3 regions of the Cupriavidus sp. C3SS-1 genome follow, and region 1 is predicted to be linked to each of the others. Evidence: predicted binding sites of a transcription regulator. Region 1 holds the regulator's gene; each other region holds the start of a gene.
What was found. Region 1 encodes FNR, which switches genes on or off when oxygen is low (the NO sensors DNR and NnrR bind a similar motif). Its sites were predicted from a motif close to TTGATNNNNATCAA; they were not measured.
Positions count from the first base shown of each region.

Region 2: a site for FNR is predicted at 3,054-3,067, ahead of ACIGJC_RS04830 (fatty acid desaturase). Genes of this name have one in related genera too.
Region 3: a site for FNR is predicted at 2,679-2,692, ahead of hemN (oxygen-independent coproporphyrinogen III oxidase). Genes of this name have one in related genera too.

Region 1 is NZ_CP172699.1:1,919,288-1,929,864, forward strand. It holds gene rimP (ribosome maturation factor RimP) at 1-345, opposite strand, end outside; gene rluB (23S rRNA pseudouridine(2605) synthase RluB) at 626-2,443, opposite strand; gene scpB (SMC-Scp complex subunit ScpB) at 2,449-3,321, opposite strand; gene ACIGJC_RS08905 (sulfite exporter TauE/SafE family protein) at 3,864-4,619, opposite strand; gene fnr (fumarate/nitrate reduction transcriptional regulator Fnr) at 4,699-5,424, shown strand; gene ACIGJC_RS08915 (hypothetical protein) at 5,471-5,716, opposite strand; gene ACIGJC_RS08920 (FixH family protein) at 5,713-5,928, opposite strand; gene ccoG (cytochrome c oxidase accessory protein CcoG) at 6,012-7,484, opposite strand; gene ccoP (cytochrome-c oxidase, cbb3-type subunit III) at 7,534-8,448, opposite strand; gene ACIGJC_RS08935 (cbb3-type cytochrome oxidase subunit 3) at 8,451-8,615, opposite strand; gene ccoO (cytochrome-c oxidase, cbb3-type subunit II) at 8,619-9,281, opposite strand; gene ccoN (cytochrome-c oxidase, cbb3-type subunit I) at 9,300-10,577, opposite strand, start outside.
Region 2 is NZ_CP172699.1:1,040,753-1,051,329, forward strand. It holds gene ilvD (dihydroxy-acid dehydratase) at 1-719, opposite strand, end outside; gene ACIGJC_RS04825 (TMEM165/GDT1 family protein) at 943-1,518, opposite strand; yybP-ykoY riboswitch at 1,549-1,771, opposite strand; gene ACIGJC_RS04830 (fatty acid desaturase) at 1,823-2,965, opposite strand; gene guaD (guanine deaminase) at 3,137-4,459, opposite strand; gene ACIGJC_RS04840 (adenosine deaminase) at 4,523-5,578, opposite strand; gene xdhC (xanthine dehydrogenase accessory protein XdhC) at 5,599-6,591, opposite strand; gene xdhB (xanthine dehydrogenase molybdopterin binding subunit) at 6,759-9,122, opposite strand; gene xdhA (xanthine dehydrogenase small subunit) at 9,135-10,577, opposite strand, start outside.
Region 3 is NZ_CP172699.1:3,259,030-3,269,606, forward strand. It holds gene ACIGJC_RS15285 (c-type cytochrome) at 170-1,060, shown strand; gene hemN (oxygen-independent coproporphyrinogen III oxidase) at 1,149-2,618, opposite strand; gene ACIGJC_RS15295 (ABC transporter substrate-binding protein) at 2,828-3,970, shown strand; gene ACIGJC_RS15300 (UvrD-helicase domain-containing protein) at 4,039-6,135, opposite strand; gene ACIGJC_RS15305 (glycine zipper 2TM domain-containing protein) at 6,413-6,649, shown strand; glycine riboswitch at 6,730-6,817, shown strand; glycine riboswitch at 6,839-6,967, shown strand; gene gcvT (glycine cleavage system aminomethyltransferase GcvT) at 7,064-8,191, shown strand; gene gcvH (glycine cleavage system protein GcvH) at 8,296-8,676, shown strand; gene gcvP (aminomethyl-transferring glycine dehydrogenase) at 8,772-10,577, shown strand, end outside.

The DNA of each region.
Region 1 (10,577 bases):
CTCACCCGTCGGCTCGCGCAGAATGCCCGTGAAGTTCTTTTGCCCATTGACAGGCAGGCGTAGCGTCACGCGCGCTTCTGCCCCGGCGAAGCGGGCATAGTCGGCCAGTTTCTTCAGCGGCCGGTCCAACCCCGGCGAGGAGACTTCAAGCCGTTCGTAATCGACGTTCTCGACGGTCAACACGTGCGTCAACTGCCGGCTCACCTTCTCGCAATCCTCGATGACGATGCCGGTTTCAGGCTGATCGATATAGACACGCAACAGTCCGGCCGGAGCACGTTCGAGCTCAACCAGCTCGTATCCCATGCCGTTAAGGGTGGTTTCGATCAAATCTGCCAGATGCACTGTATTCCCAAGTAATGGCCATCAACTTCCAGGGCAGGCTGGCTTGCCTGCCCCGCCTGGGACGACATGGGCAAAGCCACCTGCCAGTCAGCCTCCGGCGCACATGCGTCAAACGGGCGAACCAAAAAAAAATGGGCACAATGCCCATCATTCGCCCATCCTCTGGGAGGATGACTTTTTGAATAGACTTTAATTATACGCAGATTATGTCCAAAAGGCAAAAGGGCATGTATCGGCGCCTGATCAGGCCCCGGCAGTGAATGGCCGCCGGGGCTGCCGCTTAGCGGTTACCTCGGTTACCGCCCCGGTTGCCGCCGCCAGCACCGCCGGCGCCACCGCCCTTGCCGCGGCCCGAGCGATTGCCGCCGCCCTTTGCAGCCTTCGGCATCACATTGCCGTTGACATCGCCGCCGCGGCGCTGAGGCCGGCCCTGGCCACCAAGGCCCGCGCCACCCGCACCGCCGCGCCCGCCGCCAGCGCGTCCGCCACCCTGTCCGCGCCCGCCACCCAGATTAGCGGCGTGCGACGTCAGCACGGTGGGACCATGGCTGATATAGCCCATCGACGTCCGCATAGGATCGGGTTGGCCACGGCCCGCACCGCCCTTGTCGACCCGCGGCAGGCCGTCCATACCGGTATGCATGGGCATGCCGGCAATTGCCGCCTCGGTGCGCTGCTTGCGCCCACCGACCTTGGTCATGCCCTTGCCACCCTGCTGCTCACCCCTGCCCGGTACCTTCAGGCCGATGGCATCCATCATCGTCCTGACTTCCGTCGCCTCCAGCTCTTGCCAACGCCCGCGCTTCAGGCCGCGCGGAAGCAGGAACTGCCCGTAACGCGTGCGAATCAGGCGCGACACCGTCAGGCCCACCGCTTCAAACATGCGGCGCACTTCACGGTTACGCCCCTCGGTCAGCGCCACGTGATACCACTGGTTCACGCCCTCGCCACCACCATCCGCAATGCGCAGGAAATTGGCCTCGCCGTCATCGAGTTTGATGCCATGGAGCAGGCGCTGGCGATCTGCTTCCGCCAGCTCACCCAGCGTACGCACCGCGTACTCGCGCTCCACGCCATAGCGGGGATGCATGAAGCGATTGGCAATGTCGCCCGACGTCGTAAAGATCAGCAGGCCTTCGGTATTGAAATCCAGGCGGCCCACCGCGACCCACTTGCCGGTTTTCATGCGCGGCAGGCTGTCGAACACGGTCGGGCGGCCCTCGGGATCCGACTGGCTCACGATCTCGCCGGCCGGCTTGTGGTACAGCAGCACGCGCGGAGGCTTGGAAGAAATCTTGCGATGAATCAGCTTGCCGTTCACCCGGACCTGATCGGCCGGCAGGATCCGCTGGCCGATATGCGCGGGCAATCCGTTGACGGAAACGCGGCCCTGCAGGATCAGCTCCTCCATTTCGCGGCGCGAGCCCAGGCCGCCTTCAGCCAGGACCTTGTGCAGCTTAGGCGCATCGTCGTCCGCGGACAGTTCGCGCACCGGCTTAGCCTTGGTGCGTGGGATGACGGTGTCTTCCTGGTCGTACTGATCCGAGATAACGAAGCGGAACAGGTCTTCGCTGCTCGCGCCCGCCTTCTCGGGACCGGCCGGCCCCTTCCGTTGCGACTGACCACCCTTGCGCGGGCCCTGCTGCCGACCCGCCGACTGGACATCGCCTTCCGGCGTGGCCCGGGCAGTGCGCTGGCCCTGCGGCTTGCGCTTGCGGCCCGCCTGCTCGCCCTTGTCGCCGCGCTCCTGCCCAGCTTGACCGCCTTCCCGGGCCGGCGCATTTTCCGCCCTGATCGGCTTGCGCTTGCCGCGGCCACGCGGGGCCGCACGCCCGCCGGGTTCGCCGGCAGGCCTGCTCTCGCCAGCATCAGCCTGGGCGCCAGATTCGGCTCCTTCGGCGCGATTGCCGTCTCGATCCTGCCCGCCCTGCCGGCGCGAAGCCACCAGGTTGCGCAAGCCGCGTCTCAGCCCCTTCCGGCGCGGCGCCGTATCGGTGCCTGACCCGGATTCTGCTGCGCCGTCGGCAGCCGGTGACCCGGCTGACCGGGTGTCTTGTTCAACGGAATCAGACAAAGTATTCACTATCGGATGTTGCATATTGTTCAGTTGGGCACGCGCTCATCATCATGCTCGCTCGCGTGCGGCGGCGCAGTATCGTCGCCGGATGAATTGCCGCCGTCCTGGTTGCCCGGCGCGCTTTCGGCATGGAAGCCATTTGCCTCGGTCACAGCCGACGCGAGATCTGCCACCTGCATGGCGTCGGCGCTGGCCTGCGCGACGGCCCCAGCCTCGTCAGGAGGTTCGTCGCCAGCAGCCGGCTTGGCGGCATCGGACGACTCACCGGCCGGCGTAACCGGCTCCGGCTCAGGGAAGGCCTCTTCGTCGCCAGCCACCGGCAGCGCCGTTGCCATCTCTTCAAAATCGATCGCCTGCTGATCCAGTAGCGCCGCCTGCGATTGCGCCTGGGCGTCTTCGAGCGGAGGCAGTTCGTCCAGCGTACGCAAACCCAGATCGTCCAGGAATGCCTTGGTGGTCGCATAGAGTGCCGGTCGCCCCGGTACATCGCGGTGGCCGATGACCTCGATCCAGCTGCGGTCTTCCAGTTTCTTGACCACCTCCGTGCTAACCGTCACGCCACGGATTTCCTCTATGTCACCACGCGTTACCGGCTGACGATAAGCAATGATCGCCAACGTTTCCATGACGGCCCGCGAATACTTGGGGGGCTTCTCGGGATTGAGGCGATCGAGGTATTCCCGCATCTCAGGCCGGCTCTGGAAACGCCAGCCGCTGGCCAGTGCCACCAACTCGACCCCACGCTGGCGCCAGTCCTGGCGCAACTCATCAAGCAGGACCCGAACAGTGTCCGCGCCGACATCGTCTGCAAACAGACGGCGCAGGTCGCTCACGCGCAAGGGCTCCTGCGCACAGATCAGCGCAGTCTCGAGGACGATCTTCGCCTCTTGGGTATTCATGTTGGGTGTGCAGCCTGTCTTTGCACCTGCTCAGGGACGAATCCGGAGCCCTGGACATTGTGGATTTAACGGTGCGATTGCCACCGCCATCTCATCGCGCAGCAAACCCGAAAGCGTTTCGCTTCGAGACCGTGCACCTTCTTTTGCTTCGATTTGCCGGGTGTGTTCCGGCAGGAGATTGCCCGGTCACCGGCAAGTACCAGTGCACGAACCTCTTGCACGCGCCCACATGGGCGGACATGGCTTCCGGCGAACGTCCGCCTGGGCCGCAAGAAAAACGAATATCGGGATCAGGGCCAGCAATGACCGCACCACGGTCGCAGAGCCAGCCGGACTTTTGAACAGATATTATGAACCGGATGGACTGCGGAAGGGTTCGGCGCCGAAATGTCGGCTTGCCCGAAACTCCGGACGCCCTTTTTTTGGAAGGGCTGCCAGGCGCCGCTCGGAAACACGCCGCGCGATACCGCAATGCAGGCGATTGTATGGCATTCCCGCATCCGCCTGCAACCACCGCGCACTCCCGCGCCTTCACGGTGGCGTCAAAACACCAGGCAAAAACCATGCTCGGCCAGCGAATGTGGCAATAGCACCGCTCGACCGATTCCCAGGCCGCCGAAGACCATGACCGCCAATCCAGCTCCCATCCTGACGCAACGGCGGCGAGCCCAAGCGCGCAGCAGCCCCGAAAAGCTGGATAGCGCCAGCAAATTCGGTAACGTGCCAAGCCCGAAGGCGCCCATTACCAGTGCACCCGAGGGCGCATTACCGGCCAGTAACGCGAGGGCAAGCGCACCATAGACCATGCCACAGGGCACGAGCCCCCACGCCAAGCCCATGCCGTAGCGGCGCACCAGACCACCGCCTCTCGCCGCCGTGGCCGGAGTTTTGCGGCGAAGCCGGCCGAAGCTTCCGGCAACGGCGGTCCCCGCGCGCGCGCCGAACCGTTCCAGCCACACGATGGAAAACGCTTCGCCGCGTAGCAGGCGCCAGCCAGATACCAGCAGCAAGGCACTCCCGGCGCCAAATAGCCAGCGCTGAACCGGCAGGTAATCCTGGCGCCAGGCCGTCGCCCCCACCGCTCCAAGGATCGCACCGAGCAGCATGTAGGTGGAAATCCTGCCCACATGCATCACCAGCAACTCCAGGAGCCAGTCTTGGGGGCGCCGCACCACGGCAATCGGCACGTCCGCGGCGCGCTGCTCGACTGCGAGGGCAACGCCACCGCACATGGCAGCGCAATGAAAGCCCCCCAGCAAGGCAAGCATGAAAACACTGAGAAGCACACCAAAAGTCAATTGCAACTCCCTACCGCATCACATCGCGCGTTAAAATGCATGCATTGCGCCCTCGCCGCTCATTCCTTGCAGGTTCCAATTGCTAACATCCATCCCCGTCACCGAGATGTCGCCCCGTTGCTCCACTTGCGGCATGGGGCAACTGTGCCTGCCGGTGGGCATGAGCCAGCAGGATCTGCAAAAGATGGATACCCTGGTGCAAGAGCGCGTCCGTGTCCACAAGGGCGAAACCCTGTACCGCATGGGCGATCCGCTGACTGCGGTTTTTGCCATTCGCTTCGGCACCCTGAAGACGCATGTCACCACGGAAGACGGCCGCTCGCAAATCACCGGCTTCCATTTGCCTGGCGAAGTGGTCGGCCTCGACGGCCTGGGTGAAATGCAGCACGCCTCGGATGCCACCGCGCTTGAAGACACGGAAGTATGCGTCGTACGCATGGCCGATCTTCAGACGCTGTCCATGGATCTGCCATCGCTGCAGCAGCAGTTCCTGCGACTGATGGGGAAGGAAATATCGCATGATCAGCTCATGCTCGTCACGCTGGGGTCCATGCGTGCCGAAGAGCGACTTGCCGCGTTCCTGATCAACCTGTCAGAACGTCTGTCCGCACGCGGGTATTCGTCGACCGAGTTCGTCATGCGCATGAGCCGGGAAGAAATCGGCAGCTATCTCGGATTGAAGCTCGAAACGGTCAGCCGCCTGTTCTCACGATTCGCCGAGGCGGGCCTGATCCAGATCCGTCAACGCCACGTCAAGCTCGTCGACATGGAAGGCATCAAGCAAGTCTACAGCCGCTCCTGCTGAGGCCGTCTGACCGCCTTGCCTGGCAAGACGGTCCGCTTCAGCCCAATCACTCCAGCTCGTCCGTTTCGCTGAGCTTCGTCGGCATGGTATAGAGCGTCAATCCGCTGGACAACGCGCAGAATACCCAGGCCAGCAAGAACCCGATCGTATAAATGGCCTCGCGCGAGGCCTCGATCGGGTGGCCGAAGAAATTCAGATCTCCGGGATCCACCACCGAAAACACGGTTGCCGTGGCCACCCCGGCCATCAGGAACGCCGGCCACAGTACCCACATCAGCCAGCGCAGCCTCATGGCCGCCTCGCTTGCGGTGCCTTGGCACTGCCCGGGACCCCTTCTGCTTTCTCGACGACCAGGCCGTGCCGGGACACACCTTCGACTACCGGCCGGTCAGGATGGGTGGAAGCCAGCCAGATGGTTACGCCGCAAGCCACTATGGCCAGCAACGGGCCGCTCATCAGAAGCCACGGCCACGGCTCCTTCCACCACGGATTGCTTTCTTGCATCGTCTTGCCTCCTTCGTCGGCGCCTCACCGAGGCGCTCGCGGTTGGTACGGCGCAGCGCCGATGCGCTGCACCGCCCTTAGCATCACAAATTGCGCGGCACGATGAAACTGGTAGATTGCCTGATTTGCGCACTACCTTGCCCCGAACCTTCGCTTGTCACCGTCACGCTGATCTTGTGCGTACCCTGCGCGGCATCGTCGATCGGCACGCGAATCCGGATCGGCACCAGCTTGTTCGACGTCGGCGCCAGGGCCTTCGCGTCGGGATCGTACTCGACCGTCAGGTTCTTCAGATCGTCGCTTTCGGCCTGCACGCTGATGCGCATGGGTGCCTCGGTGGTGTTGATCAGCTGCAGTCGATAGACGTTCTCAATCCAGCGTCCATCCACCTCACGCCCCAACGCCCCGCGATCGCGGATGATGTCGACCTTCAACGGCGTGCGCAGCGCTAGCGACACCACGAAACCCGCTACCATCACCATCCAGATGACCGAGTAGATGATGGTCCGCGGCCGCACGAGCCGCTTGCGCGCCACCGCGGCTGACAGCGCCTTGCGCATGGCGTTCTCGGACGTGTACCGGATCAGCCCACGCGGGTAGTCCATCTTGTCCATGACCTGATTGCAGGCATCGATGCAGGCGCCGCAACCAATGCACTCGTACTGCAGCCCGTCACGGATATCAATGCCTGTCGGACACACCTGCACGCAAATGCTGCAGTTGACGCAGTCGCCAAGCCCTGCCTGATGATGATCCACCTTGCGCGACCGGCTCCCGCGCGGCTCGCCGCGCCCGACGTCGTAGGTGACCACGTAGGTGTCGCGGTCAACCATCACGCTCTGGAATCGCGCATACGGGCACATATACTTGCACACCTGCTCGCGCATGAAGCCCGCATTGCCCCATGTCGCGAAGGCGTAAAAGAGCATCCAGAACGCCTGCCACGGCCCCAGCGAGAAGCTCAGGACCTGACCGCCAAGCTCGCGTATCGGCGCGAAGTAGCCAATGAACGTGAAGCCCGTCCATAGCGCGACCAGTAGCCACAGCGAGTGCTTGGTCGCCTTCAGGCGAAATTTGCGCAAACTCCACGGATCGCCGTCCAGACGGATCCGCGCGAAGCGGTCACCTTCGACATGCCGTTCGATCCACATGAATATTTCGGTGTAGACCGTCTGTGGACACGCGTAGCCACAGAAGAGCCGCCCCGCAATGGCCGTGAACAGGAACAGCGCCAGCGCGGAGATCACCAGCAGGACGGCAAGATAGATGACATCCTGCGGCCAAAGCACCAGTCCGAAGATATAGAACTTGCGGGCGCCAAGGTCGAACAGCACGGCCTGTCTGCCATTCCATTGCAGCCAGGGCGTGCCGTAGTAGATGAGCTGGGTCAGGAGTACCATCCAGACCCGCCAGTTGGAGAACGCGCCCGTCACCGAGCGCGGGTAGATCTTGCGTCGAACCTCGTAGAGCGTTTCGTCGGAGGTTTCGACAGGCGACGACGCCGGCCCTTGCGGGCCGGCCGTGCGGGCCAGAGGTTCTGTCCCGGGGGCGTTCATGCGCGCGCTCCTTCAGACGCCATGGCGCACCCCGTGCCTGAGTCGGTGATCATTGCCCTGAGCCTCCGGTATTGGAAAGCCCCCAGACATAGGCCGTCAGCATGCGGATACGCTCGGGAGTCAGGATCTCTTCGTGCGCGGGCATGTGGTTGTTGTGACCCTTCAGGATGGCCTCGACAATACTGCCTTCCGAACTGCCATACAGCCACACGTTATCGGACAGGTTGGGCGCGCCGAGTGCCTGATTGCCCTTGCCGGTCGCACCATGGCACGCAGCACAGGTGGACTTGAACGTGCTCTCGCCGCGCGATGCCCGGATCGGGTCGAACGACAGGCCCGACAGCGATCGCACATACTGCGCCACATCCGCTGCGAGCTTGCCGTCGATGGTCGAGGCAAACGACGGCATCACGCCATTGCGGCCCTTCGTGATGGTCTGCTGGATCGTCTCGGGTTCACCGCCATAGAGCCAGTCGTGGTCCGTCAGGTTCGGAAAGCCGCGGCTGCCGCGTGCGTCCGAGCCATGGCATTGCGCGCAGTAGTTCAGGAACAGGCGCTGGCCAATCTCGCGGGCCTGCGGGTCTGCCGCCACCTGCTTGACGTCCATATTCAGGTACTTGGCGTAGACATCGTGCTGCAACTTCTCCTGTGCCTGCTGATGCGCGGCCAGTTCGCCTTGCGTCGAAGTCTTCAGCACGCCCGCATACGAGCCGAGTCCAGGATAGAGGACCAGGTAGACCAGGCCGAAGATGCAGGCCAGCAGGAACATCCACATCCACCAGCGTGGCAACGGGTTGTTCAGCTCGCGCAGATCGCCGTCCCAGACATGGCCGGTGTCATCACCGGCGTTGGCAACCTTTGTGACCTTGCGTTGAGAAAAAAGCAGCCACACGCACCAGACGATGCCGACGAGCGCGATGGCAGCGATGTAGTAGCTCCAGAAATCGGAAAAGAAATCGCTCATGACTAGGTATTCCGGCTCGATGTTGTGTGGGTCTCGTCAGGCAGTGCGAACGGCAGCATGGCGGACTCCTGGTTGGCGGCTTGCCGGCCATTCGACCAGGCCCACCAGCAAATTCCCAGGAATACGACCATCGACACGATCGTGGCAAAAGCGGTCAGCATCGCCATGACTTACTCCTTCGCAGGCGCGGCTGCGGCTGCGTCCACGCGCACATTGCGACGGTTGGTGCCCAATCCTTGCAGGTAGGCGACCAGCGCATCCTCTTCGCTCTTGTTCTTGAGCTCTTCAGGGGCCTTGGCGATTTCCGCCTCGGTGTACGGCACGCCCAGTCGCACCAGTGCGCGCATGCGGGCCTGGATATCATCGGTCGGCAGTTGAGCCTTCTCGAGCCACGGATAGGACGGCATCACCGATTCCGGCACGACATCGCGCGGATTGCGCAGGTGAATGCGTTGCCAGTCATCGGAGTAGCGGCCACCGACGCGCGCGAGGTCGGGCCCGGTGCGCTTGGAGCCCCACAGGAACGGATGGTCGTAGACCGATTCACCCGCCGTCGAGAAATGGCCATAGCGCTCGGTCTCGGCCTGCAGCGTACGGACCTGCTGCGAATGGCAGCCGACACAGCCTTCGCGGATGTAGATATCACGGCCCATCAGCCGAAGCGGCGAATACGGCTTGATCCCGACATCGGGCTTGGTGGTGGAATGCTGGAAGAACAGCGGCACGATCTGCACCAGGCCGGCAATGCTGACCACCAGGATCGTGCAGATGATCAGCCAGCCGATGTTCTTCTCCAGCGTTTCGTGGGAAAAGAAGCTTTGTTTTTCGGACATCGTTTCTATCCTGATGGATCAGTGGGCAGAGGCAGGAATGCTGGCCGGGATCGGCGCATCCACCGCACGCTTGCCGATGATGGTTTTCGCGACGTTATAGGCCATCAGCAGCATGCCGGACAGGAAGCAGATGCCGCCCAGCAGACGGATCAGGTAGAACGGGTACTTGGCCTTGACCGCTTCAACGAACGCGTAGGTCAGCGTGCCGTCGGGCTGCGTGGCGCGCCACATCAGACCTTCCATCACACCGGCGATCCACATCGAGGCGATATAGAGCACCACGCCGATGGTGGCGATCCAGAAGTGCCACTCGATCAGACGAACGCTGTACATCTGCTTCTCGCCGAACAGGCGAGGAATGAGGTAATAAAGCGAGCCGATGGAAATCATCGCCACCCAGCCCAGCGCGCCCGAATGCACGTGGCCAATCGTCCAGTCCGTGTAGTGCGAAAGCGCGTTGACGGTCTTGATCGACATCATCGAGCCTTCGAACGTGGCCATGCCATAGAACGACAGCGCCACTACCAGGAACTTCAGGATCGGGTCGGTGCGCAGCTTGTGCCAGGCGCCCGACAGCGTCATGATGCCGTTGATCATGCCGCCCCAGGACGGTGCCAGCAGAATCAGCGAGAACACCATGCCCAGCGACTGTGCCCAGTCAGGCAGCGCGGTGTACTGCAGGTGGTGGGGCCCGGCCCACATGTACGTGAAGTTCAGCGCCCAGAAGTGGACGATCGACAGGCGATACGAATAGATTGGCCGTTCCGCCTGCTTCGGGATGAAGTAGTACATCATGCCCAGGAAGCTGGTGGTCAGGAAAAAGCCTACGGCGTTATGGCCATACCACCACTGGATCATGGCGTCCTGCACGCCGGCATAGGCGGAATAGGACTTCCACATCGACACCGGCATTTCAATGTTGTTGACGATGTGCAGGATGGCGATCGTCAGGATGTACGCGCCGAAGAACCAGTTGGCAACGTAGATATGCCGGGTCTTGCGCTTGACGATGGTGCCGAAAAAGACCACGGCGTAGGCCACCCAGACGGCCGTGATCAGCAAGTCGATCGGCCATTCCAGTTCGGCGTATTCCTTCGAGCTGGTGATACCCAGCGGCAGCGTGATAGCCGCCGCGACGATCACGAGTTGCCAGCCCCAGAACGTAAAGGCAGCAAGCGGACCGCAGAACAGGCGCGCCTGGCAGGTACGCTGCACGACGTAGTACGAAGTCGCAAACAGCGCGCTGCCGCCGAAAGCGAAGATCACCGCATTGGTATGCAGCGGCCTCAGTCGGCC
Region 2 (10,577 bases), 880 kb from region 1:
CGCTTGAACAGCTGCTCGCGGTCGGCGTGCGTGGCAACCACCGTGCCGTTGCCGGGCAGCGACAGGCCCAGCGCCTCGGTCAGGCAGTTCATCGAGTTGGCCGTGAACATGCCCGAGCACGAACCGCAGGTCGGGCAGGCGGAACGCTCCACCTCGGCCACGTCGGCGTCGGAATAGGCCGGATCGGCCGCGATCACCATGGCGTCGACGAGGTCGAGCTTCTTGAATTCGACGGCCTTGGTGACAGGGTTGGCCAGGCGCGTCTTGCCGGCTTCCATGGGGCCGCCGGAAACGAAGATCACCGGAATGTTCAGGCGCATCGCGGCCATCAGCATGCCCGGGGTGATCTTGTCGCAGTTCGAGATGCAGACCATGGCGTCGGCGCAGTGCGCGTTGACCATGTACTCGACGGAGTCGGCGATGATGTCGCGGCTCGGCAGCGAATACAGCATGCCGTCGTGGCCCATGGCGATGCCGTCATCGACGGCAATCGTGTTGAATTCCTTGGCCACGCCACCGGCAGCCTCGATCTCGCGCGCGACCAGCTGGCCCAGGTCCTTCAGGTGGACGTGGCCGGGTACGAACTGGGTGAACGAGTTCACCACCGCGATGATCGGCTTGTTGAAGTCGTCGTCTTTCATGCCGGTGGCGCGCCACAGGGAGCGGGCCCCAGCCATGTTGCGGCCGGCGGTGGAAGTCTTGGAACGGTATGCGGGCATTGTGGGGTTGTGGAATCTAAATCGCAGAAAGGATGCGGGGCCACGGGAATAGGAGCCCCTCGCGCGCCCGTGCGTACAACCTCTTGAGCTGCGCCCTGGGCAGAACCCGTGATTATCCCACACCGCCGGCAGCGCGTAGCCGGCAGGGCCGGTGATCGCGCGCGCCGCAGGCAGGGCATCCAGGCTTCGCGGCCCGGATGCTCTGACGCGTCTCTTGCGGTGGTCAGCCGCCGATATTCAGCAGCGCAAGCACGCCCAGCACCAGGAAGATGCATGCGGCGATCTTGTGCACCAGGCCGATCGGCATCTTGTTGGCGAACTTGTCGCCGAGCAGCACGGCCGGCGCATTGGCCAGCATCATGCCGAACGTGGTGCCGGCCACCACGGCGAGCACCGCGCCGTTGAAGCGGGCGGCCAGCGCGATCGTGGCGATCTGGGTCTTGTCGCCCATCTCGGCAAAGAAGAACGCGACGATGGTGGCGAGCAGGATGCCGACCGTGCCTTTCACCGGCTTGGCGTTTTCCTCGTCGTCGAACTTGTCGGGGATCAGCATCCAGCCGGCCATGGCGATGAAGCCCAGGCCCAGGATCCAGCGCAGCAGCGTTTCGCCGAGCACGTGCGTGATCCAGCCGCCCAGCGCCCCGGCAAAGCCGTGGTTGACCAGCGTGGCAATCAGGATGCCAAGGATGATGGGGAGCGGCTTGCGGTAGCGCGCGGCCAGGACAAGCGAGAGCAGCTGCGTCTTGTCGCCCATTTCAGCGAGCGCGACGATGCCTGTGGAGACGAGGAAGGCTTCCATGTTGTTATGTGAGTAACCGGGCCGCAATGCATCGCGAGATGCCAATGACGCACACCTTTCCCGGCCCGGCCAGAAAGGTATGGTCATCGGTCTCGCCAGGCCTTGGATCGGGCTGGGCCTGTGGCCAGCCAGTCCGGAGCTGCGCACGCCATAACCGCAAGCGGTCAAGTCTGTTGACGTACGCCCCTGTCTGCCGGGTTCCGCATTGCGCGGAGCGGTGAGAGCAGGGCGGCTACTCCCCAATGGAAGCCGCGATTATAGCGGCGCCGGCGGGGATCGTCCACCGCCGGGAAAATGTGCCCTGTCAGGCGGGAACCGGCGACTGCTCGCTGGTGCGGCGGCCGCGGAAATCGGTCCAGCACAGGGCCTTGAAGTCGTACAGCTTGCAACGGCGCGCGGTCCGGAAGTACCAGCGCCACGAGAAATTCTCGATGATGATGCGGCCCGGCAGCGCATGTTCGAGCAGCGCCTGCGCTCGCTTCAGGCGGTACAGCGGCACGCTCATGTCCACGTGGTGCGCGGTGTGTTCCATGATGTGGTGCAGCGCCGCGCCGATGCCGTGGCGGAATCGCAAGTGCACGGTGGTCGAGACAAAGGGCTGGGCCTTGGCCCACATGGCCTTGGTGTCGTACCACGCCACGCTGGTGTGGGTGTGGTGGACGTACAGCACGAAGCCGACCGTCAGGTTCCAGACCAGGAAAGGCAGCACGAAACCAGCGCCGACCATCATCCAGGCCGATTGATCCGTGGCCAGTGCGGCCCACACCAGCGCGCCGATCCACGCGGCGCCGAAGGCAGCCACGAGCGTGCAGTCGGCCATGAAGATGGGCCGGCGCGTCGCCATCTGGCGCTTGCTCGGGAAGAACAGCTTGAACCACCAGATCTCGATCAGGTAGTACAGCCCGGCGCCGAAGCCATTGCGGTAGATGCGCTCCATCATGCGGCGCCAGCGCGGCAGCGCCTGGAATTCTTCGAGCGAATAGGGCGCCCAGACGAAGTCGAAGCCCTTCAGGTTGGTGTAGCCGTGGTGCACGACGTTGTGGCCGACTTCCCACAGGCTGTAAGGCGTGAGCGACGGCAGGAAGGTCAGTCGGCCCAGCCACTTGTTCAGGCCGCGGCGCGGCGTCAGGCTCTGGTGGCAGGCGTCATGGCCGATGATGAACAGCCGCGCGATGATCAGCCCGGCCAGTGCGCCCAGGCCCAGCTTGGCGGCCCAGTGCGGCGCCAGCACGATGCCGGCCAGCGTGGCCGCGAACAGCAGATAATCAAAGGCAAACAGCATCAGCGCGCGCGGTGTGCTGCGCTGGCCCAGCGGAATCAGCCAGCCGCGGATGATCTTGCGCGACGGCAGCGGCTGGTCGGGGGCAATCGGATCGGGGAACGGTCGGTCTTTGGCGGCCGGTGCTTCAAACGTTACCTCGGGATGCGTGGCAGCGGTGGGGGTCATGTAAACCTTCAGGTTGCTGGCGTTGCTGAAGGCCTGGTATGGCCGGCAACGGAACCATAAAGGTTAGAGGGGTTCGACGGTCCGAGTCTTGATCACCGTCAATTCGTGCCGGAGCGGTCCCGGGTAATAGCGACCTTCGGCCGCGCATTGCGGCCGAAGGTCGGTCAGTCATCACACGACGGGCGTCTGTACTGCCTCGCCCATCACATAGACGCTGTCGATCACACGGTCGTCGCCGAGCATGGCAAAGGCGAACAGCTGCTCTTCCAGCGTCCCGGAACGGCCGCTGCGGCGGGCGATCAGCGGCGTCGCTTGCGGATCCAGCACGATGAAGTCGGCTTCGCAGCCCTCGCTGAAGCTGCCGATGCGGTCGGACCAGCCCAGCGCCTCGGCCGCGGCGCGCGTGGCCAGGTAGAACATGCGCAGCGCCGTCAGGTGGTAGCCGCCCATGCGCGCGACCTTGTGCGCGGCGTTCATGGTGCGGAACATCGAGAACGAGGTGCCGCCGCCGACATCGGTGGCCAGCGTCACGTTCAGGCGGTTGGCGTCGGACTGGTGGAAGTCGTAGAAGCCGCTGCCCAGGAACAGGTTCGACGTCGGGCAGTGCGCGACCGCGGCGCCGCTGTCGGCCAGGCGCCGGCGGTCATCCTGGTCCAGGTAGATCGCGTGGCCGTAGAACGCGCCCGGGCGCAGCAGGCCATAGCGGTCGTAGACGTCCAGGTAGCTGCGCGCGTCCGGGAACAGCTCGGCAACCCATTTCACCTCGTCGCGGTTCTCGGCGACGTGGGTCTGGATGAACGCGTCAGGGTAGGCCTTTGCCAGTTCGCCGCAGGCGGCCAGCTGCGCTTCGGTCGAGGTCGGGGCGAAACGCGGCGTGATGGCGTAGGCCAGGCGGCCCTTGTTATGCCAGCGCGACATCAGGTCGGCCGAATCGCGCGCGCCGGTTTCGGCGGTGTCGCGCAGGAAATCGGGGCAGTTGCGGTCCATCATCACCTTGCCGGTGATCATGCGCAGGTTGCGCTGCTCGCTCTCGGCAAACAGTGCCTCGGCCGAAGCCTTGTGCACGGTGCTCCAGACCACGGCGCTGGTGGTGCCGTTGCGCAGCAGTTCGTCGGTGAAGAAGCCGGCCACCGCGCGCGCGTATTCGGGCTCGGCAAAGCGGCGTTCCTCGGGGAAGGTGTAGGTGTCCAGCCAGTGCAGCAGCCCGGGCGACGGCGACGCGATGATGTCGGTCTGCGGGTAGTGCACGTGCGTGTCGATAAAGCCCGGCACGATCAGCTTGCCGCGGTGGTCCACCACCTCGGCGCCGGCCGGGATGCGCGCGGCCAGCCCCTTGTAGTCGCCCGCTGCGACGATGCGCCCGGCGGTGACGATCAGCAGACCATCTTCCCAATACTGATAGGCGTCCTCGTGGAATTGCGGATCGTGCAGGAAATGCAGCACGCGGCCGCGGATCGCGCGGGTAATGGACGGGGTCGGGGGAGTGGTCGTCATGGTCTGTCTCTCGGGACCGGCCTGCGCGCACGCGCAGGGCCGGGCTATTGCTATGCGCCGCGCTCAGGCCGCTGGGACCGTGGCGGGCGGGGACGTCGGCGTGGCCGACCAGAAGTGGTCGACCTCCGCCAGGAACTCGGCCTTCTGCATCGGAGGCAGGAATGCCGCTTCAAAACTATTGCGCGCGAGCTGGTGCGCATCCGCGGCATCGAGCGGCAGCGCTTCGAACGTGGCTTCCCAGTTGGCGTTCATGTAGCCGCCAAAGTAGGCCGGATCGTCCGAATGCAGCGTGACCATGACGCCGGCATCGAGCATGCGCTTGAGCGGGTGTTCGCGCAGGTCCGGATGCACCTTGAGCTTCTGGTTCGACAGTGGGCACACCGTCAGCGCCACGCGTTCGCGCGCCAGGCGCTCGATCAGCGCGGCATCGTCGATCGACCGCACGCCGTGGTCGATGCGCTCGACCTTGAGGATGTCCAGCGCGTCGATGACATATTGCGCGGGGCCTTCCTCGCCGGCGTGGGCCACCAGTCGCAGGCCGAGTTCGCGGGCACGCGCGAACACGCGCGCGAACTTCTCGGGCGGGTTGCCCTGCTCGGACGAATCCAGCCCGACGCCGACAAAGCGGTCGCGGTAGGGCATTGCGGCTTCCAGCGTGGCGAATGCGTCTTCCTCGGACAGGTGCCGCAGGAAGCAGAGAATCAGGCTGCTCGAGAAATCGTATTCGGTACGCGCCTGGGCCAGTGCGTCGGCGATGCCGTCGATTACGGTGCCGATCGGCACGCCGCGCGCGGTGTGGGTCTGCGGATCGAAGAAGATCTCGGCGTGGCGGACGTTGTCGGCGACGGCGCGCTTGACGTAGTCCATCGTCATGTCGAAGAAATCCTCTTCCGTCAGCAGCACGCTGGCGCCGGCGTAGTAGATGTCCAGGAACGATTGCAGGTCGGTGAACGCGTACGCCGCGCGCAGGGCTTCGACGCTAGGGTAGGGCAGGCTCACCTGGTTGCGCTGGGCCAGCCGGAAGATCAGCTCGGGTTCGAGCGTGCCTTCGATATGCACGTGCAGTTCAGCCTTGGGAGTACGGCGGATCTTGTCCGCCAGCGCGGCATCGATGGTCATGTGGGGCCTCGGTCTTATGGTTACGGATGCACCGTCTCCCCGTGGCTCGCGTGCAGCGCGGCGAGACGCTGGTCGCGGACCTGCAGCAACTGGGCGACGATGGCTACCGCAATCATAGCCGGTGCCTTGTCGGTGATCCCCGATACGCCCATCGGGCATGTCATTTCGGGGAAGCGGGCCGGGTCGACACCGTAGTCCGCCAGCCGGTGCTCGAAGCGCGCGCGCTTGGTCTTGGAGCCGATCAGCCCGAAATACGCGAAGTCGGTGCGCCGGAAGATCTCCTCGCACAAGGTCTGGTCCAGCGCGTGGCTGTGCGTCATGACCAGGAAGTAGCTGCCCGCGGGCGCCTGCGCGACCACGGCTTCAGGCGTGTCGCTGGCCTCGGCCTCGACGTTGTCGGGCAGGCCGGCCGGGAACAGCGTGTCGCGTTCATCGACCCAGTGCACGCGGCACGGCAGGTTGGCCAGCACCTTGACCAGCGCATGACCGACGTGGCCGGCGCCGAACAGGACGACGTGCATCTCATCGGGGACGAGCGTGTCGATCCAGGAGCCGCCCGCTTCGAGCGTGACCGACGGCACCGCCGCGCGGCATTCTGCGGCGGTTACTGCACCTGATGCCGGAACCGTGCGTTGCAGTGATCTGCCCGCGGCGAAAGCGGCTTCCACTGCGTCCAGCCAGCGCAAGTCATCCTGGCCGAGGACTTCGAAGCCCAGCTGGACCACGCCGCCGCAGCACTGGCCCAGTGCCGGGCCCAGCGGAATGCGCTCGATGCGGCGCTGCTCCTTGCCGTCCGCCAGCATGGCACGCGCGATATCCATGCCGCGCCATTCCAGGTGTCCGCCGCCGATGGTGCCGACCAGGTCGTTGGCGCTGACCAGCATCCGTATGCCCGGCTCGCGCGGCGCCGAGCCCTTGACTTCGACGATGGTGACCATCGCCACCGGCACGCCGGTGCGCACCATGCGCGCGGCGTCGGCGAAGCGGAAGGGTTTGAGCGGTGCGTCCTGCATGTCGGGGCCTTGGTCGTGACTGCCGGCTGGTGCCGGTCTGTGGTCAATGCTGTGGTCGATGGTTTGCGTGCCAGCGCAGTGGCGCGTGCCTGCGCGGGCGGCCGGCCCCTTGCCCACCCGAAAGCAGGCAAGGGGGGAAAGTCCGGCGGGCCCGGCAGGCGCGCGCGTCAGGCCGGCTGTGCGGCGCTTTCGCGCACGGCGCGCACCGCTTCCACGGCGTCCAGGATGGCTTCGCTGGTGGCCGGCGCGCGCAGCGGCGGGTTGGCTTCATAGTCACCCACGGCCGCGATGGCATCGCGGATTGCGAAGAACACCGAGAACGGCAGCAGCAGCGGCGGCTCGCCCACAGCCTTGGAGCGATGGATGCTGTCTTCCACGTTGCGGTTCTGGAACAGGCGCACGTTGAAATTTTCGGGGCAGTCGTTGATCGTCGGGATCTTGTAGGTGGACGGGGCGTGCGTCATCAGCTTGCCATCCTTGTTCCACCACAGTTCCTCGGTCGTCAGCCAGCCCATGCCCTGGATGAAGGCGCCTTCCACCTGGCCGATGTCGATGGCGGGGTTCAGCGACTGGCCCGCATCGTGCAGCGCGTCGGCGCGCAGCAGCTTCCATTCGCCGGTCAGCGTGTCCACCAGCACCTCGGAGCAGGCCGCGCCATAGGCAAAATAATAGAACGGCCGGCCATTCAGCTTCTTCTGGTCCCAATGCAGCTTGGGCGTGGTGTAGAAACCGTCCGACCACAGCTGCACGCGCGCCACGTAGGCTTCGCGGGCCAGGTCGCCGAATGACAGGCGCAACTCGCCCGCCACGATCAGGCCATCGTTGAAGCGCACGCTCTCCGGCGTTACGCCAGCCTTGCGGGCGGCGAACTCGGCCAGGCGCTCGCGGATCTGGCGCGCGGCGTCCTGCGCGGCCTTGCCGTTCAGGTCGGCGCCGGTCGATGCCGCGGTGGCCGAGGTATTGGCCACCTTGCTGGTGTCGGTCGCGGTCACGCGCACGCGTTCCAGGCGGATGCCCAGTTCATGCGCCACCACCATCGCCACCTTGGTGTTCAGGCCCTGGCCCATCTCGGTGCCGCCGTGATTCACCAGCACCGAGCCGTCGTTGTAAACGTGCACGAGCGCGCCAGCCTGGTTGTAGTGCGCCACGTTGAACGAGATGCCGAACTTCACCGGCGTGATCGCAATGCCCTTCTTCAGGATCGGGCTGGTTGCGTTGAACGCTCGCGTAGCCTCGCGGCGCGCGCGATATTCGCTGGTGGCCACCAGTTCGTCGATCAGTTCGTGGATGACGTTGTCTTCGACCGTCTGGCCATACGGCGTGACATTGCGCTCGGTCTTGCCGTAGAAGTTGGCGCGGCGCACGTCCAGCGAATCCTTGCCGACATTGCGCGCCACGTTGTCGAGGATGTACTCGATCGCGAACGCGCCCTGCGGGCCGCCGAAGCCGCGGAACGCGGTATTGCTCTGCGTGTTGGTCTTGCCGCAGTAGCCGTCGATCTGCACGTTCGGCAGCCAGTAGGCGTTGTCGAAGTGGCAGATCGCGCGTGTCATCACCGGGCCGGACAGGTCGGCCGAGAAACCGGCGCGCGACACCATGTCGATCTTCACGCCCTCGATGCGGCCTTCCGTGTCGTGGCCGACTTCGTAGTCGAACACGAAGTCATGGCGCTTGCCGGTGATCATCATGTCGTCGTCGCGGTCCGGGCGCAGCTTGACCGGGCACAACAGCTTCCAGGCCGCCAGCGCGGCGCAGCACGCGAACATCGCCGACTGCGATTCCTTGCCGCCAAAGCCGCCGCCCATGCGCCGGCATTCCACCAGCACCTGGTGCGCGTGCCAGCCCAGCATATGGGCCACGGCGTGCTGCATTTCGGTCGGGTGCTGGGTCGAGCACCACACATGCATGCCGTCGTTCTCGCGCGGCGCGGCGTAGGCAATCTGGCCTTCGAGGTAGAACTGTTCCTGCCCGCCCAGGCGGATATTGCCAGCGTCGCGCTGCGCGGCGGCGGCGATATGCTGCTGCGGCTCGCCGCGCGTCAGGTGCATCGGCGGCAGCACGTAGCTGCCTGCCGCGTGCGCGGCCTCGGGCGACAGCACTGGCGGCAGGTCTTCGTATTCGATCACGCCCAGGCGCGCGGCGCGGCGCGCCGCATCGTGCGACGTGGCCACCACCACGAAGATCGGCTGGCCGATGAACTGCACCACGTCGCGCACCAGGATGGGGTCATCGTGGATGATCGGGCCGCAGTCGTTGACGCCCGGAATGTCGTCCACGGTCAGCACATCGATCACCCCCGGCGCGGCGCGCACCTTGTCGAGCGAAATCGACTTGATGCGGGCATGGGCGCGGCTGCTCATGCCGAGCGCCGCATGCAGCGTGCCGGCCAGCTCGGGAATGTCGTCGGTATAGGTGGCGGTGCCCGCCACGTGCAGGTGCGCCGATTCATGCGGGCGCGAGATGCCGACCTGCGGCACGGTCTCGTCGGCCACGCTGGCGTCGAGCAGGAAGGGTTCGGTTTGCTTGTTCATGCCGATCTCTCCTCAGGCCGTGACGGTTGCGGTGGTGCCGGCGCCGAGCGCGCGGACGTTGACGGCGGCTGCGGGCAGCGCATCGGCGCGCGTCTCCAGCCAGAAGCGGTACAGCAGGTTGGCGGCACCGCGTGTGCGGTACGAGGCAGTCGAACGCATGTCGGACAGCGGTGTGTAGTCCTGCGACAGGGCCGCCATGCCGGCGCGCACGGTCGCCTCGTTCCAGGGCTGGCCCATCAGTGCGGCTTCAGTCGCCGCGCCGCGCTTGGGCGTGGCGGCCATGCCGCCAAACGCGACGCGCGCCTGCGTCACCACACCTTGCTCGACCGTGATGCCGAATGCAGCGCACACGGCGGAAATATCCTCGTCAAAGCGTTTGGACAACTTGTAGGTCCTGAAGTGCTGCGGTCCCTTGACCGGCACGCGCAGCGCGGCGACGAACTCGCCCTCGGTCATGGCCGTCTTCTGGTAGGCCAGGTAAAGGTCTTCGAGCGGCAGCGTGCGGCGGGTCTCGCCGTGTTGCAGGACCACTTCTGTGCCGAGCGCGATCAGCGCCGGCATCGAGTCGCCGATCGGCGAGCCGTTGGCGATGTTGCCGCCGAGCGTGCCGGCATTGCGGATCGGCAGCGAGGCGAAGCGCTTCCACATCTCTTCGAGTTCCGGGTGCGCGGCGGTCAGTGCGGCGTAGGCCTTTTCGAGCGTCACGCCTGCGCCGATCTCGATCGCGCCGTCGCGCTCGGTGAGCGACTGCAGGTCTTCCACCTGGCCGATATAGAGCAGGTTGCCCAGTTCGCGGAACTGCTTGGTGACCCACAGGCCCACGTCGGTGCTGCCCGCCAGGATGCGGATGTCCGGTTCGGCGGCCTTGATCGCGCCGAATTCCGCCGCCGTGCGCGGGGCGTAGAAATTCTGGCCCTTGGCGCTGTAGCGGAAGGTTTCGCCGCGCTTGAGCTTGCGCAGATTCTCGGCGATCTGCTTCGGATCGAGCTTGCTGGCGTGCGGGGCGGGCATGGCCATCATGCGTTCGCCGGCGTCGATGATCGGGCGGTAGCCGGTGCAGCGGCACAGGTTGCCGGTCAGCGCGTCGCAGATGGTCTGGCGCGCCGGCGCTTCGCCGCCCGGGGTGTGCTGCTGGTACAGCGCCCACAGCGACATGACGAAACCGGGCGTGCAGAAGCCGCATTGCGAACCGTGGCATTCGACCATGGCTTCCTGCACCGGATGCAGGGTGCCGTCGGCCTGGCGCAGGTCCTCGACGGTGATCAGCGCCTTGCCGTCGAGCGTCGGCAGGAACTGGATGCAGGCGTTGACGGCCTTGAATTCGACATCGCCGCCGTCCTGCAGCTCGCCGATCACGACGGTGCAGGCGCCGCAGTCGCCTTCGGCGCAGCCTTCCTTGGTGCCGGTGCAGCGCACGTCCTCGCGCAGGTACTGCAGCACGGTGCGGGTAACGGG
Region 3 (10,577 bases), 1.3 Mb from region 1:
CTTTGGGGCTATAATCGCGAGCTATTTCCGTCAAGACGCAGCGGCACCGCGTTGGCAAACGGGGGACAGTACTGAACCACGCAATCAGAAGGACCCAGACGTTCAAGGGCCCGATAAATCAAGCCGAGCGTGAGCGGCTGAAGGTTTCCTGCAAAACTGAGAGTTCTGTATGAGCGACGTCCAACACCAACACGACGAACACGAGTCTCCCATCAAGACGCCGAAGCAGCTGATCGCAGTGGTGATCGCTGCGTTCCTGGTCCCGATCATCGTGATCATCCTGCTGGTCAATTTTGTCGGCCACGGCTCCAAGGAAGGTGCCGGTTCGGTCACCACGGCGGAAGCCATCAATGACCGCATCAAGCCGGTCGCTTCGCTCGAGATCAAGGACGCCAACGCACCGCGCGTCTTCAAGACCGGCGAGCAGGTCTACAAGGAAGTCTGCGCAGCGTGCCACGCCACGGGCGCCGCGGGCGCGCCGAAGTACAGCAACGCGGGCGACTGGGCCAGCCGCATCGGCCAGGGCTTCGATGGCCTGCTGAGCTCGGTGCTGCACGGCAAGGGTGCCATGCAGCCGCGCGCCGGCACCACGCCGGACGACTACTCCGACTACGAACTGGGCCGCGCCGTGGTCTACATGGCTGACGCCGGTGGCGCCAAGTTCCCCGAGCCTCCGGCCCCTGCCGCCGCTGCTCCGGCCACCGCCGCGGCATCGGATGCCGGTGCCGCACCGGCTGCCGCCGCCGCTCCGGCTCCTGCAGCGGCGCCCGCGCCCGCTGCCGCTGCGCCGGCTCCGGCCGCAGCACCTGCCGCGGCTTCCGCCGAAGTGGGCAAGAAGGTCTATGATCAGGTTTGCGCCGCTTGCCACGCCGCCGGCGTTGCCGGGGCTCCCAAGTTTGGCGACAAGGCCGCCTGGGCGCCGCGCCTGAAGGAAGGCATGGACGCCGTCCACAACTACGCGCTGAAGGGCAAGGGCGTGATGCCGCCGAAGGGCGGCTATGCCGGCCCCGACGCCGATGTGCTCGCCGCCGCCGACTACATGGCCAGCGCCGCCAAGTAACACCGGCCGCACAGACATAAAAAGCCCGCGACTGGATCGCGGGCTTTTTTTCGCCTGTTGGTTGCGCGCCGGGACCGGCGCCTCCGGATCAGACCACGCGGGAATATCGCGGCACGAACCGCACCGGCTGGGCGCCGTCATTGGCTGCCGGCGGGGCAACGGGCGGCCTGGCAGCGTCTTCGCGCAGGTAACGGTCGAACACCATGGCAACGCGGCGCACGAGCAGGCGGCCCAGCATGGTGACCTCGATGCGGCCCGGCTCGCGACGAACCAGGCCGTCGGCGCCGAGCCGGTCGAGATCGGCAAGTTCGGCGGCAAACCTGCCTGCGAAATCGATGCCATGGCGTGCCTCGATCTGCGCGATGTCGAGCACGCCATTGCACATCAGCGCCCCGATGATCTCGCGGCGCAGGTGATCGTCGTCTTCCATCGTGAAGCCCCGCATGACCGGCAGCCGGCCGGCGTCGATTGCGGCGTAGTAATCGTCGAGCGTGCGCGCGCTCTGCACGTAGCGCCCCGCCACGGCACCGATCGCGGAAATGCCGAAGCCGAGCTGGTCATAGCCGGCATGTGTCGAATAGCCCTGGAAATTGCGCTGCAGCCGGCCCTCGCGCTGGGCCACGGCGAGGTCGTCGTCGGGCAGCGCGAAGTGGTCCATGCCGATGTAGACATAGCCGGCGGCAGTCAGGCGTTCGATCGTGGAGACCAGGATATCGAGCTTCTCGCCCGCGCTCGGCAATGCGTTTTCGTCGATGCGCCGCTGTGGCTTGAAGACATGCGGCAGGTGCGCGTAGCTATAGACGGAGAGCCGGTCTGGCCGCAGTGTCAACACCCGCTCCACGGTAGCGTTGAAGCGCGCCGTGGTCTGGTGCGGCAGCCCGTAGATCAGGTCCAGGCTGACCGACCGGAACCCCAGTTTGCGGGAGGCGTCGACCACCGCGCGGGTTTCCTCGAACGGCTGGATGCGGTGGATGGCCTGCTGGACTTCCGGGTCGAAATCCTGCACCCCCAGGCTGACGCGGTTGAAGCCGAGTTCGGCGAGCAACGCCATGCGTTCGTAGTCGACACGGCGCGGATCGATCTCGATCGAGTGCTCGCCGTCGGCCGGCAGGTCGAAATGCTCGTGCAGCGATGCCATCACGCGTCGCATCTCGGCCGGGTTCAGGAAGGTCGGCGTGCCGCCACCCCAGTGCGATTGGAGCACCTGCCTGCGGCCGCCCAGGTGCGCAGCCGTCAGCGCCATTTCCCGGCCAAGGTAGCTCACGTACTTGGCGCTTCGCCCGTGATCGCGCGTGATGACCTTGTTGCAGCCGCAGTAGTAGCAGATGTTCTCGCAGAACGGGATGTGCAGATACAGCGACAATGGCGCCGGCGCGGCGGCGCGGCAGTCCGCCAGCGCGGCGTGGTAGGCCGATTCATCGAGGCCGCCATGGAAGCGGTCGGCCGTCGGGTAGGACGTGTAGCGCGGGCCGTTGCCGTCGATGCGGCCGGCCAGCGCGCGGAAATCGGAGAGGGCGCGGCGATCGATGGCCGCGGATGGCGTGGTGAGCGTGTGCATGGGGGCGGACTGACCGGCGAGTTTGACGACCCATGCTAGTTCCCCGACGCCGGTAAGGAATTGACGCGCGTCAAGCTCGACGGTCGCATGGCACGGCCCGCCCCCCTCGTCGGCGGGGGTATTTCGTCACAGTTCTGTCACACGTGCCGGATACGCTGCGCCCCGCATCTCCGGCAGCCACCGCCCGGACAGCCAGCCATCCCCTTTCCATGCCCTCGATCCTGCCTTGTTTGTCGTACCCATCGCTGCGCGGCGAAACGCCGCCCCCCTCCCCGCGCCGCCGCCAGCTGATGACCGCACTTGGCGGACTGGCCGCCGCGCCGCTGGCCCTGGCCCAGGCGCCGACGCGGCGCACCGTCGTGGTCGGCCATCTGCTCGACCGAAGCGGCGCCCAGGCCGACCTGGCGCGTGACTACCTGGCCGGCGCCAAGGTCATGTTCAACGCGGCCAACGCCGCCGGTGGTCCGGTGCGGATTGCGCATGTCGTGCGCGACGCCGATGCCGATCCGCGCGCGGCGCTCACGCAGGCACTATCGCTTGCCGATGGCGAGCATGCCGAACTGCTGTTCGGCCCCGGCGACCGGCTGTTGCCGGCCCTTGCGGCCTCGCCCGAACTGCACCGGCGCGGCGTGCAGATCGTGGCGCCGCTCTCGGGCCTGGCCCTGAACGCGGACAACGTCTGGTTCACGCGCGCCGACTACCAGGCCGAACTCGACACCGCCGTGAAGCAACTGCGCGACTACGGGCTGACACGGGTGGCGCTGGCGGTCTCGGCGGAGTTCGCCGCCTCCGCTACCGGCAACGGCGCCGCGTGGCTGGGGGCGCTCGAATCCACGATGGGCACCCGCGCGGTGCCGCTGGGCGGCAACGCGGACGCCGCCGCGCGCACCATCGCGGCGCAACGGCCCGGTGCCGTGATCGTGGCGGGTGACACGCTGGCCTATGCGAGCCTGGGCCGGGCCCTGGCCGCTCAAGGCTGGTACGGATTCCTGGTCGGCTTGTCCGCGGTCAGCCCAACTGTGGCGCGCGAAGTGCTCGGCGCGGGCTATCCGGGCGGCATGGTGCTGACGCAGGTTGCGCCCGGACCGCAGGCCGCCACGCTGCGCGTGGTCAAGGAGCACGTGGCCCGCATGAAGCAATACCTTGACGAGCCGCCCTCGCCCGCGACCATTGCCGGCTATATCGGCGCCGCCTGGCTGGTGCGCGCACTGGGTGCGTGGCGCGGCAATGGCGCTGGGGAATTGCGGCGCGCGCTGCAAGCTCGCGTCGATGTGGGCGACTTCACGCTCGATTTCACGCAGGGGCAGCGCGGCTCACGCTACGTGCAGCTTGCTGCTTCAGGCACGCGGTAGGTCCAGGCGCGCGCGCAGGCCGCCGGTTTCACGCCGCGGCGTGCATCGTCCACGGCCTCACGCAGCACTCAACCGGGCGCCGTCTTGCCGCCATTGCCAAGCAAGGCCTTCAGCGCGCCAAGCCGGTCCTTGGGACTCATCGCCGGCATCTCGTCCTTCGGCGGGGGCGCTTCTTCCAGCTTCATCTCGCCGATAAAGCGCGACGGTTCGCAGGAATAGGTCTCCCGCGCGCGCTTGCGCTTCTTGCACCAGCTGATATGCAGGCTGCGCTGGGCGCGCGTGATGCCCACGTACATCAGGCGGCGCTCCTCTTCGATTTTCTCGTCGGCCATGTCCTCGTCTTCGCGGCAGTGGGGCAGGATGCCCTCTTCCACGCCGACCAGGAATACGTGCGGATACTCCAGGCCTTTCGAGGCATGCAGCGTCGAAAGCCGCACTGCGTCGGGGTCTTCCTCGCGCCCCTCCAGCATGCTCATCAGCGCCACGGTCTGCGTCAGTTCAAGCAGGTTCTTGCCTTCACTGCCGAAGCCATCCGCATTGTCGAAGCCGGTGGCTTCGCCCTCGCCCTCCGGCTCGGGCCGCGTGCCCTTGCGCTTGAGCCATTCGAGGAACTCGAGCGTATTGGTCCAGCGCGACTGGGCCTGCCGCTCATCGAACGAGTCATACAGGTAGGCCTCGTAGTGGATGCCTTCCATCATGTCGTCCAGCACCACGCTGGCCGGATCCTTGGTCGCGCGATCGGCCAGGCGCACCATCGATTCGCAGAACACGCGCAGCGGCTCGAGCTGGCGCGGCTGCAGCCTGGCTTCGATGCCCCCCATCATGGCGGCCTCGAACAGCGACACCTTGGCCTGCCCCGCGAACGTGCCCAGCACTTCCAGCGTGGTGTTGCCGATGCCGCGGCGCGGCGTGGTGATGGCGCGGATGAAGGCGGGATCATCGTCGGGGTTGGCGATCAGCCGCAGGTACGCGCAGATGTCCTTGATCTCGGCCTTGTCGAAGAAGCTCTGGCCGCCGGACAGCACATACGGAATGCGCTCGCGCCGCAGGATCTGCTCGAAGAGCCGCGCCTGGTGGTTGCCGCGGTACAGGATGGCGTAGTCGCGGAACTGCGCGCGGCGCTCGAACTTGTGGGCGGACAGGCGGAACACGACGGACTCGGCCTCGTGCTCCTCGTCGTTCATCGGATGGATGGCGATCGGGTCGCCCATGCCGTGCTCGCTCCACAGCTTCTTGTCGAACAGCTTCGGGTTGTTGGCGATGACCGCGTTGGCCGCCTCCAGGATGCGCACCGTGGAGCGGTAGTTCTGCTCCAGCTTGACGACCTTGAGGTCAGGGAAATCGGTCTGCAACAGGCGCAGGTTGTCCAGCGTGGCGCCGCGCCACCCGTAGATGGCCTGGTCGTCGTCGCCCACCGCCGTGAACGCCGGCGCGCGCAGGTGCGAGCCACCCGCGAGCAGCTTGAGCAGCTGGTACTGGCACGCGTTGGTGTCCTGGTATTCGTCGACCAGGAAATAGCGCAGGCGGTTCTGCCACTTGAGCTGCACCGTTTCATTGCGCGCGAAGAGTTCGGCGGGCAGGCGGATCAGGTCGTCGAAATCCACGGCCTGGTAAGCATGCAGGGTGGCCACGTAGTTGCGATAGACCAGCGCCGCCTGGTGTTCGTCGGCGTTGGCGGCCTGCGCGATGGCGGCTTCCGGGTCGACCATGCCGTTCTTCCACAGCGAGATGGTGCCCTGCACGCTGCGGATCAGCTTCTTGTCGGTGGTGCCGAGCTGCTCCTGGATCAGGCCGAAGCAATCGTCCGAATCCATGATCGAGAACTGCGGCTTCAGGCCCACATGCTCGGCTTCCAGGCGCAGGATCTGCACGCCTAGCGAGTGGAACGTGCACACCGTGAGCTGCTTGAGCGGCAGGCGCTTGCCCTCGCGCGAGGTCTTGCCCTCCATCAGCTTGCCGATGCGCTCCTGCATCTCCTTGGCCGCCTTGTTCGTAAACGTGACGGCGGCGATATGGCGCGGCTCGAAGCCCTTGTCTTCGATCAGGTGCGCGATCTTCTGCGTGATCACGCGGGTCTTGCCCGAACCCGCGCCGGCAAGGACGAGGCAGGGCCCGTCCAGGTAGCGGACGGCTTCGGATTGGGCAGCGTTCAGGCCGTGGGTCATGCGTGGGATGTCTGGCGTGGAAGGTGCGTCGGAGGGCGGCGGAGGCGCCTGGTACGCAACATGCCGCAGCATGCCGGCGGCCGGCGCGAAGCCGGCCATGTTAACACGCCCGGCAGGGCCGTTCTGTCAGCGGAAATCGCTATTTTCTTGCTGCGGATATTACTGAAGTAACACTTGGTAAGAGCCAAAACCTGCGGCATATCGCGGCTTCTAATCGGTATGGCGGGGTGGATTCCGATCTGCCCCGGGCCCATTGAAGTCACTTCCGGAGCCAATCATGAGAACTCTACGAGCCCTTGGCAAGGCGACACTGGTAGGCGTTGCGGTCGCTGCCCTGGCGGGCGGCTGTTCCGATATGACGCCCAAGCAACGCAATACCGCAATCGGCGCCGCGGCCGGTGGCGTCGGCGGTGCCGTGCTCACCAACGGTAGTGCGGTCGGTACGCTCGGCGGCGCCGCGCTTGGCGGCGTGGTCGGTAACGTCGTGACGGACGATAATCACCACCACCGCTGATCGGCGCTGAGGCAATCGCTTACGGCAATAACGGGCGGGCCTGCCGCGTTGACAAAGGCAGGACCCTCCCGTACATTGCGCGCATCCGACCGGGAGAGCGCGCACCCGTTGCGCCGCCGAAGGGGTATCACCCGAAAACTCTCAGGCACCATGGACCGTTCGGATCGGCATGCAACATGCACACGATGCATGCCGCACTCTGGAGAGCGGCACCCGCCAGCCATGGCGAGCGTGCCCACCGAAGGGGCGCGCGAGGATCGGACCTGCTAGGCGGGGCGACCTCGTAATCTCTCAGGTATCGAGGACAGAGGGGTCATCCGCGGCAGCGGATTGCGACGCTATTCGAGCGAAGCAAGCGCTGCGGCGGATGACCCTTTTTCGTTTTCGAAACCGAGATTGCCCCCGAGGATTCCCATGACGCTCCAGGCCACGCCCCTCAACGCTATCCACCGCGCCCTCGGCGCCCGCATGGTCGATTTCGGCGGCTGGGACATGCCGGTCAACTATGGCTCCCAGATCGAGGAACACCACGCCGTGCGCACCGACGCGGGCATGTTCGACGTGTCGCATATGTGCGTCGTCGACCTCGCCGGTCCGAACACCCGCACCTTCCTGCGCGGCCTGCTGGCCAACAACGTCGACAAGCTGCAGACGCCCGGCAAGGCGCTGTACTCCTGCATGCTCGACGAGAAAGGTGGCGTGATCGATGACCTGATCGTCTATTTCTTCGCCGAGGACCGCTTCCGCCTGGTGGTCAACGCCAGTACCGCGCTGGGCGATATCGAATGGATCCGCGCGCGCAATGACGCCACCGGCAGCGGCGTGACGATCACCCCGCGCCGTGACGACGTAGCGCCAGCCGGCACGCTGCCGCTCGCCATCGTCGCCGTGCAGGGCCCGAACGCCCGCACCAAGGTATGGAGCGCCTTCCCGTCCACCCAGCCATCCGACGCCCTCAAGCCCTTCAACGCCATCGTGGTCCAGGATCCTGCCATCGGCGAGATCATGGTCGCGCGCACCGGCTACACCGGTGAGGACGGCTTCGAACTCGTGGTGCCGGCCGAGAACGTTGCCGCGGTGTGGGAGAAGCTCGACGCCGCAGGCGTGCGCCCCGCCGGTCTCGGCGCACGCGACACGCTGCGCCTGGAAGCCGGCATGAACCTGTACGGCCAGGACATGGATATCAATACCTCGCCGCTGGACGCGGGCCTGGCCTGGACCGTGGACCTGCTGAGCGAGCGCGATTTCACCGGCAAGGCGGCGCTCGCCGCCGCCGGCCAGCGCCAGCAGTTCGCCGGCCTGATCCTGCGCGACAAAGGCGGCGTGCTGCGCGCGCACCAGAAGGTCCTCACCGCTGCCGGTGATGGCGAAATCACCAGCGGCACCTTCAGCCCGTCCCTGTCGCAGTCGATCGCTTTCGCGCGCCTGCCGATGGGCGTGGCGGTGGGCGACACCGTGCAGGTGGAGATCCGCGACCGCAAACTCGCGGCGACTGTGGTTAAACTGCCGTTTGTGCGTAATGGCAAGGCACTCGTGAGCTGAGGCGGTAACGCCCCGGCCCACCTCAACGGTCGCCCATCGCGCCTGGCCCATCGACCGATGGCAGGCGCCTGAACCAAGAACAAATCTGAATCCGGAGAACCCTCATGAATTTCCCCGCTGACCTGAAATACACCGAGTCGCACGAGTGGGTGCGCGTCGAAGCCGACGGTACCCTGACCATCGGCATCACCGACCACGCGCAGGACGCGCTGGGCGATATCGTCTTCCTGGAACTGCCCGAAGTGGGCAAGTCGGTCGGCGCCGGCGACGCGCTCGCCGTGGTGGAATCGGTGAAGGCCGCTTCCGACATCTACGCCCCGGTGGCCGGCGAAATCATCGCCGTCAACGAGGCCGCCACGGCCGCGCCGGAAAGCGTGAACGCCAACGCCTTCGACGCGTGGCTGTTCAAGATCAAGCCGGCCAACAGCGACGACGTCAACGGCCTGATGTCGGCCGACGCCTACAAGGCCAGCGTCGGCGCCTGACGCCAGCCAGCCGGCCCCGCGCGGGCCGGCCACTGTATTGATGCGCGGCGGCATGGCTGACCACCTGCCACCGCGCCCCCAACGAGGTTCTTGCCATGAACGCCCCGCTTCCCATGACCGCCGCCCAAGGTAACCGGCCCACGCTGGCCGCACTGGAGGCGCGCGACGCCTTCGCCTCCCGCCATATCGGCCCCGATACGCCCGAACAGCAGCACATGCTCAAGGTGCTCGGCTACGACAGCCGCGCCGCGCTGATCGACGCCGTGATTCCCGAAGCCATCCGCCGCCGCGACGGCATGCCGATGGGCGAATTCACCGAGCCGCTGGCCGAGGAAGCCGCGCTGGCGAAGCTGCGCAAGCTGGCAGGCAAGAACAAGGTCCTGAAGAGCTTTATCGGCCAGGGCTACTACAACACGCTGACCCCGGCCGTGGTCCTGCGCAATATCTTCGAGAACCCGGCCTGGTACACCGCGTATACGCCCTACCAGCCCGAGATCTCGCAAGGCCGCCTGGAAGCCATGCTGAACTTCCAGCAGATGGTCACGGACCTGACCGGCCTGGACATCGCCAACGCGTCGATGCTGGACGAAGGCACCGCCGCGGCCGAAGCCATGACGCTGCTGCAGCGCGTGAACAAGCACGCGTCGAACACCTTCTACGTGGCCGACGACGTCCTGCCGCAGACGCTGGAAGTGGTACGCACGCGCGCCAAGCCGCTGGGCATCGAAGTAAAGGTCGGCCCGGCTGCCGACGCGGCTTCGGCCCACGCGTTCGGCGTGCTGCTGCAGTACCCGGGCGTCAACGGTGACGTGACCGACTACCGCGCCATTGCTGACGCCGTGCACGCCGCGGGCGGCCTGGTGGTGGCTGCCGCCGACCTGCTGGCGCTGACGCTGATTGCCGCGCCTGGCGAATGGGGCGCCGACGTGGCCGTGGGCAACTCGCAGCGCTTTGGCGTGCCGCTCGGCTTCGGCGGCCCGCACGCCGGCTACATGGCGGTGAAGGACGCGTTCAAGCGCTCGATGCCGGGCCGCCTGGTCGGCGTGACCATCGACGCGCAGGGCAACAAGGCCTACCGCCTGGCCCTGCAGACGCGCGAGCAGCATATCCGCCGCGAGAAGGCGACCTCCAATATCTGCACCGCGCAGGTGCTGCTGGCCGTGATGGCGTCGATGTACGCCGTGTACCACGGCCCGCAAGGCCTCAAGCGCATCGCGCAGCGCGTGCATCGCCTGACGGCCACGCTGGCCGCCGGCCTGCAGACGCTCGGCTTCACGCGCACCAACGCGACGTTCTTCGACACGCTGACGTTCGAAACCGGCTTCAACACTGAGGCGATCCACGCCGCCGCGACCGCGCGCGGCATCAACCTGCGCCATGCCGGCGCGACGCGCATCGGCGTGTCGCTCGACGAGACCGCCACGCGCGACGACGTCGTGGCGCTGTGGGAGATCTTCTCGTTCGGCAAGCCGCTGCCGGCATCGCTGACGTTCGACGCGATCGAAGCCGCGGCCGACGACGCTTTCCCGGCCGGCCTTGCGCGCACCAGCGAATACCTGACACACCCGGTGTTCAACACGCACCACGCCGAGCATGAGATGCTGCGCTACCTGCGCATGCTGGCCGACAAGGACCTGGCGCTGGACCGCACCATGATCCCGCTGGGCTCGTGCACGATGAAGCTGAACGCCACCAGCGAGATGATTCCGGTGACCTGGCCCGAATTCAGCCAGATCCACCCGTTCGCGCCGCTGGACCAGACGGTCGGCTACCGCGAGATGATCGACCAGCTCGAGGCCATGCTGTGCGCGGCCACCGGCTACGCCGCCGTGAGCCTGCAGCCGAACGCCGGCTCGCAAGGCGAATACGCGGGCCTGCTGATCATCCACGCCTACCACGCC